Linked DNA regions of Endozoicomonas gorgoniicola. The protein of the gene in region 1 interacts with the protein of each later gene in a pairwise test. Links are inferred from orthologs where the notes say so. Each region holds a gene or a part of one and is shown in the gene's direction. Other genes may lie near its edges. The genes, in order: dnaQ and dnaE.

Region 1 (3,056 bases):
CTTTTCCACCGAACGAAGCTCTGGACATCGCAGAAGCGTCCCTGCGCGCCTATCAGGCTAAAAGTGAAGAGATAAAAAATTTAGAGACCCTGTCTTTACTTCCCCCTGAGGTGACAGCCAGACTTAACGCTCAGGGGGTTGACCCTGACTGGCTGCCGGAAGGGCAGTTGAAACCGACAAAGGAGCCGGTGAAAACAAAAAAGAAAACCAGAAAAAAATCTCATAAAACTCATCGAAGTAAACAGACTGTCCCTACTGCTACCACTCCTGTTAAGACAACTAAAGAACCGTCAAGCCTTGCAGAAATATCCACTCCTTCCACTGCGGAAGTGGCTGCAACACCACAATCATCCCCACGTCCGTCGTCTGAATCCCGTAAACAGGCAGAAGAAAGCGCTGTCAGGGCACCAGGACGCCTGACTGCATTGCTGCCCCAATACTGGCCTGATGAAATTCATAGAGAGATGAAGAATATTGCAATGTCTCTCTATGATCCTTTTGAAGAGCTGGAGATACTGGAAAAACTGCAAATTAAGTACGATAAACAGGCTGGGATTGAGCGAATTTATGAAGAGTCTGCATGGTCGTTGATCCGGATACAGAAACAACCTGATACAGCTTGCGTCTACACCGGGCATGATATCTATGCCAGAGCATCACTGGAGATAATGGATGAAGCTGAGAGTTTTTTAAACCGGGCGTTATGCAGGAAGCTGGGAGTTGGTTTATCAGAACTTCCGAAAGAGCCTGCCGCCTGTACGATACTGGCTGATCAGCGTGCCAGTCTTTTTGATAATGAGAAAGACCGAACCAGTTATCTGACCGGGTTCAGCTGCATTATGCAGTCACTTGGGCATGTTCGTTATCAGAGGGAAGAATTCGTCAGTCGGGGAGGGCGTCATGCCGTTCAGTCATTAACCCGGGCTTCCTATGGGCAGAAAATTTCGATTCGATCCAGAGGGAATCCTACATAGATGCCGGGTCAGGAAGTGGTTTTCCCGCCATCCTCAGAAATCCTGAGACAAACACTGACGAATTCTATGGCGTTGGTTGATATAATCAGAACACTTATATTCAGGGAGCTATCGCTCACAGGACTTTATCGTGGCAGCAAGACAGATTGTTATGGATACGGAAACCACGGGTATTGATCCCAAAAGTGGTCACCGGATCGTTGAAATCGGTTGTGTCGAAATGATCGACCGTAAACTGACGGGCAATACTTTCCATGTTTACATCAACCCTGAAAGAGAGATGGATGCGGAAGTTATTGCCGTACACGGTATCACCAATGAGTTTGTAAAAGACAAACCCTTGTTCAATGAAGTGGCGGATGACTTTTTGGCCTTCATCAAAGACTCAGAGATGATCGCCCATAACGCCACCTTTGACGTTAACTTCCTCAACCATGAATTCAAACGGCTCAGGCGGGGTCTGGGCAAGGTTGAAGACTACTGCACTATTACTGACAGTCTGGAACTGGCGCGCAAAAAACACCCGGGGCAGAAGAACAACCTGGATGCCCTGTGCAAACGTTATTTTATTGATAACTCTTCCCGGGTATTTCATGGGGCATTGCTTGACTCCGAGATTCTTGCGGAAGTCTATCTTGCCATGACCGGCGGACAGACATCGCTGTTGCTGGGAGGAATCGGTGGTGAAGACGTCGATGGGTCGACCATTCGCCGTCTGCCGGAAGGACGACCTCTGACCCGGGTGATCAGACCAACGGCTGATGAGATGCAGCTGCACCGGGAGAAACAGGAAAAAATTGGTCAGGACACCTCTTTGCTATAACTGCCCCTTTCTGCTCTGCTCCCGTACTCATTGCAACCTGGTACGGGATGCTTCCTCTGCTCAGGATAATCACCATTAAACCAATCAGGCCCACTTCGGCGAGATGCAGCGACAGGGAAATAACCAGTCTACATTCTCCGGCTGCCACGCACTGCAAACATACCAGCAAGCCTCCCTGGGTAGTACTAGTCTGTTAGAGCTGCATCCTGATAGTTCTGAATACTCAATAACCCCACCCTTTGAACAAGGGAATATTCATTCTTTCTGATTAGTGATGGTTTTCATGATCGATTTAATTAAAATCCAATATTTTTTGCCCTTAAAAACGCTGACTACTTTGATTGTGTTGTTCACTTGTGCAGCAAGGGCTGATGTGAGTCCTGAATGCAAGCGCTACGATAGCAAGTCAGAATATTATAAAATCTGTGCCAGTTATGCGCCGGAAAAGGTTAAGGTGGAAAAGTCTGGTATTGATTTAAACCAGAGTGTTTCTGAAATGCAGGACGGTGATTTACTGCTGGTTCATGGCGGCTCTTATCTGGTGGATAAGCCGGTCAAATTGACAAACGGCAAAGGTCTGATTCCTGCCAGCCAGAATGCGTTTATTGAACTGTCTCCTGATAAAGGGTTTGATACTTCTGGTGAAAAGGTTTCCTGCCTGGTCTTCCTTGGTAATAAAAGCGCGCTATCAGGGCTGAAGGTGGATGGTGCCAAACTGGCAGACAGTGACTTTCTTTCTGACAGTGATGGCTTAAAAAAAGTTCTGGTTTATTCATCGGGTACTCATGGCTTCCGATTATCCTGGTCTGACTTGACGGGCGTGGATGGGCTGTATGCTCTGATTCTGTCTGAGTCAGGCAGCGAAGGGGAGGGCATTGAAGACGATACCTATTATCAGGTTCATAAAAACTGGATGGAAACCAATGGTTCAGCCTTCGGAATGTCATTGACAGCAAGACCAGATGATTCAGGCAATGGGGTAAATGAATATTTTAATGTACACAATAACACCATAATCCTTAATGGCGGAGAAGCTAAAGGCAGTCCTGATCAGTGCGGTGTGAGTGTGACAAATGGTGACGGCAATATCCATAATAATTACCTGGTTTTCCGGGGGCAGAATCCGCCATCAATGCAAAAACGATTTGGTGTCAGGCTGAACTGGGTAGAAGGCACTGTCGTTGAAGCAAACAGCTTTATTTCAGAGATGCCCAAAAAACGCATCCGGGATATTCATTTTAATCTGTATGAGTGGCAGC
Region 2 (4,360 bases), 790 kb from region 1 along the record:
ATACTGAATAATTGATTTACCTGACCATTTCGAATGACAGTTTTTTATTTCAGGTAAAGCCATTAAGACTAACGCGGAGTTGGCTGTTTTAGTCAGTTGGCAGCAGTAGGCTTTTTTATCAAGTAGACGATAACGGATCATAGCAGACCTTAGTGGTTATGCTATGTTATGCGGAACAAGAAAAATCTGATAATCAAATGTAGCACGTTTTTTTTGTCCCCGAATTTTTTCGCAGTCGTGCCGTTCTCAGTCTTCCCTGAATTCGTTTGATGATGCTGTTTCTCGTGCTTTTACAGGACTGGAGAACAGTCCGGCAGAGCTGTTAAACTGTTGTTTTACGGTTTTTGGTTTCCTACCCCCATGTCCGCACGTTTTATACACCTGAGATTGCATACCGAATTTTCCCTGAGTGATGGATTAGTCCGGGTCAAGCCTTTGATCAAGGCGGTTTCGGAAGCAGGTTTTCCTGCCATAGCGGTTACGGATCAGTCGAATCTGTACTCGCTGGTGAAGTTTTATAGCGGTACTCAGGGAGCGGGTCTTAAGCCCATCAGTGGCGCAGATCTGTGGGTTTCCCACAGTGATCCGGATCTGGAACCGGTTCGGATGGTGCTGCTGTCTATGAATGAAAATGGTTATCGCAACCTGACCGAGCTGATTTCCCAGTCCTTTCTTGAGAACCAGGTGCATGGCAGGGCTATCGTCAAACGCGAGTGGATCAGGGAGAAGTCTGAGGGGTTGATTGCCCTGTCTGGAGCTAAAGACGGTGATGTGGGACAGGCGATTGTCAACGGTAATCTGCCTCTGGCGGAACAGTTGACCCGGGAATGGATGGACGTGTTTCCGGATCGCTATTACCTGGAGCTGCACCGAACCAATCGAACGGGTGATGAGGAGTGTGTACACGGTTCAGTGGCGCTGGCAGCCAAACTGGGCTGTCCGGTAGTCGCGACCAATGATGTCATGTTTCTGACCCGTGAAGAGTTTGAGGCTCACGAGTCCAGGGTGTGCATTGGCGAGAGTATGACGCTGGACGATCCTCGTCGTATAAAACGGTACAGTGAGGAGCAGTATCTCAAGTCGGAAGACGAGATGATTGAGCTGTTCTCGGACATTCCTGAAGCTATTGAGAATACCGTCGAAATAGCCCGGCGCTGTTCGGTTTATGTACATCTGGGTGAATACTTCCTGCCGGAGTTTCCAGTGCCGGAAGGCATGACCATGGATGAATACTTTCGCAAGTTTTCCCATGATGGCCTGACCGAGCGACTTCGGTTTATTTTGCAACCGGATGACCCGGAGTACACAGAAAAAGAAAAAATTTACCGGGATCGTCTCGATTTTGAGCTGGACATTATTCTGCAGATGGGTTTTCCCGGCTACTTCCTGATCGTAATGGACTTTATCCAGTGGTCCAAGAAAAACGGTATTCCGGTAGGCCCCGGGCGGGGTTCCGGTGCCGGCTCCCTGGTGGCTTATGCTCAGAAAATTACCGACCTTGATCCGATTCAGTATGATCTGCTGTTCGAACGGTTTCTGAACCCGGAACGTGTTTCCATGCCTGACTTTGACGTCGACTTCTGCATGGACGGACGAGACAAGGTGATTGATTACGTTGCCCGGACCTACGGGCGCAATGCGGTTTCCCAGATCATTACCTTTGGTACCATGGCTGCCAAGGCGGTAGTGCGTGATGTGGCAAGGGTTCAGGGCAAGTCCTTTGGTCTGGCTGACAAACTGTCCAAGCTGATTCCCTTTGAAGTCGGCATGACCCTGAACAAGGCCTTTGAGCAGGAAGGCATGCTACGTGACTTTCTGGAGGGGGATGAGCAGGCCCGGGAAATCTGGGAGATGGCGCTGAAGCTGGAGGGTGTTACCCGGAACGTAGGTAAACACGCGGGTGGTGTGGTTATCGCGCCGACCAAACTGACTGACTTTGCCCCCCTGTATTGTGACGAACACGGTCAGGGTGTAGTGACCCAGTTCGACAAGAACGATGTGGAATCAGCAGGTCTGGTCAAGTTCGACTTTCTGGGGCTGCGAACCCTGACCATCATCGACTGGGCGCTGAAAATGATTAACCCCCGTCGTCAGCAACGGGGTGAAGAGCCGCTGGATATTATGCAAATCGATCTGGAAGACAAGACTTCCTACGATATGCTCAAGCGCGCTGAAACCACCGCAGTATTCCAGCTTGAATCCCGTGGTATGAAGGATCTGATTAAACGACTTCTGCCTGACTGTTTCGAAGATATTATTGCACTGGTGGCGCTGTTCCGCCCCGGGCCTTTGCAGTCGGGCATGGTGGATAACTTCATTAACCGTAAGCATGGTCGTGAAGAGTTGTCGTTCCCCGATGCCCAGTACCAGCACGAATCGCTGCAACCGATTCTGCAGCCCACCTACGGCATTATTCTCTATCAGGAGCAGGTGATGCAGATCGCCCAGGTACTGGCAGGTTATACCCTCGGTGGTGCAGACATGTTGCGCCGGGCGATGGGTAAGAAAAAGCCGGAAGAGATGGCCAAGCAGCGTTCCATCTTCGAGGAAGGGGCGATTCAGCAGGGGGTTGATGGTGAGCTGGCCATGAAAATCTTCGACCTGGTGGAGAAATTCGCCGGTTATGGTTTTAACAAATCCCACTCGGCGGCTTATGCGCTGGTGTCCTATCAGACCCTGTGGCTGAAGGCTCATTACCCTGCAGAATTTATGGCGGCGGTCATGAGTTCTGATATGCAGAACACCGACAAGGTCGTGACCTTTATAGAAGAGTGTCGAGATATAGGGCTGACCGTTCTGCCGCCGAACGTGAATAGTGGTGAATATATGTTTGGCGTTAACGACGACGGGCATATTGTCTATGGGCTGGGTGCGATCAAGGGGGTTGGTGAAGGCCCGATTGAAGCCATTGTTGAAGCACGGCAAGAAGGCGGTGACTTTAAAGACCTGTTCGATTTTTGTGAGCGTACAGACGCCAAACGTATTAACAAGCGTGTGCTGGAGGCGCTGATTCGCTCTGGTGCTCTGGACCTGATGGGGCCAAAACCCGGAACGAAAAAAGCGCTGAATTTTAACCGGGCTGTACTGGAAGCCAGTCAGGCGGAGGCGATTAAGGCGGCTGATCAGGCGGCAAAGAGTTTTGATTCCGGTCATAGCGACTTGTTTGGTGCATTAGTGCCAGCCGGTGAAGAGAATGTGTACGACAGTTATCAGTCCGTGTCTGAGTGGACTGACAAGAGTCGCCTGAGTGGTGAAAAGGATACCCTTGGGCTGTACCTGACCGGTCACCCGATTGATGAATACGAGCATGAAATAAAGCACTTTATCCGTAACCGGATAAAAGACCTGCAGCCAGCCCGTGGGGATACTCAGAATATTGCCGGTTTGGTCGTGGCCATGCGGGTCATGAAGAACAAGCGTGGCGACAAGATGTGCTTTATCACCCTGGATGATCGTACTGGTCGAATAGAGGTGTCTATTTTTGCCGATGTCTTTGAGCAGTTTCATGAATTGCTCAAGATGGACGCTGTGATTGTGGTCGAAGGCGAAGTCACTCACGATGACTATTCCGGCAGCCTGAAGGTGAGAACCAGAAAAATACTGAATATTGTGGATGCCCGTAGCCATTATGCGCGTCAGATTGTTTTGCAACTGAGCGCCGGGCAGATGGATCGTGGTTTTAATCAGCGCCTTTCCGGTCTGTTGCAGCAGCATCCGGGTCGTTTGCCGGTACAGATTGACTATAGCCGTGAAGATGCGTCTGCCAGCCTGGTTCTGGGTGAAAAGTGGAATGTTAGTCCAAGTGATGATCTGGTTCTCAATCTTCGTCAGTGGCTGGGTAAAGGTGCAGCAAAAATCGAATATCGTTAGGCTGAATTTTCTGGATGACCCTGAAGTTGCGAACCAGGACTTCAGGGGGTAGAAAACTTTTTCAGTTGATAGTTACTGTGAAAATGCAGCTCTCCCAGGTTGTGCAGCTCTGCGGAGTGAAACGCCTGAGCTTACGAAGAATTACGCTTTTTAACTCGACTTTTCAGTGTTGTTTACGTATTTTTTGCAGTAGTTATTATTGGCGATAAACGCCTGTTGCCATGACAGCCTGCAATAAGTGGATTTCATGAACCCGAATTATCTGGAATTTGAACAGCCGATCGCTGAATTAGAAGCGAAAATCGAAGAGCTGCGCCTGGTCAGCAGTGATGCGGAGCTGAATATTACCGAAGAAATCAGCAATCTGCAGGAGAAGTGTAATACCCTGACCCGGCAGATTTTTTCTGACCTGACCTCCTGGCAGGTAGCTCAGCTGGCGCGTCACCCCCGTCGCCCTTATACGCTGGATTATGTTAAGCATCTGTTTACC

Evidence for each region.
Region 2: the proteins of dnaQ (region 1) and dnaE interact in binary tests that used the Escherichia coli proteins (3 or more experiments, as listed by UniProt). The link is inferred for Endozoicomonas gorgoniicola from one-to-one orthologs.

The regions. Positions count from the first base shown.
Region 1 is NZ_JAPFCC010000001.1:1,711,731-1,714,786, forward strand. What follows is about bases 216-2,950. They hold dnaQ (DNA polymerase III subunit epsilon), read left to right. Parts: upstream 216-1,104; coding sequence 1,105-1,797; downstream 1,798-2,950. Other genes in these bases: NX722_RS07715 (hypothetical protein), read left to right, coding at 216-974; NX722_RS07725 (hypothetical protein), read left to right, coding at 2,171-2,950. In the rest of the region: more of NX722_RS07715, read left to right, coding at 1-215; more of NX722_RS07725, read left to right, coding at 2,951-3,056. UniProt on the Escherichia coli protein: DNA polymerase III is a complex, multichain enzyme responsible for most of the replicative synthesis in bacteria. The epsilon subunit contain the editing function and is a proofreading 3'-5' exonuclease.
Region 2 is NZ_JAPFCC010000001.1:2,505,644-2,510,003, reverse strand. What follows is about bases 32-4,070. They hold dnaE (DNA polymerase III subunit alpha), read left to right. Parts: upstream 32-360; coding sequence 361-3,870; downstream 3,871-4,070. Outside these bases: accA (acetyl-CoA carboxylase carboxyl transferase subunit alpha), read left to right, coding at 4,118-4,360. UniProt on the Escherichia coli protein: DNA polymerase III is a complex, multichain enzyme responsible for most of the replicative synthesis in bacteria. This DNA polymerase also exhibits 3' to 5' exonuclease activity. The alpha chain is the DNA polymerase catalytic subunit.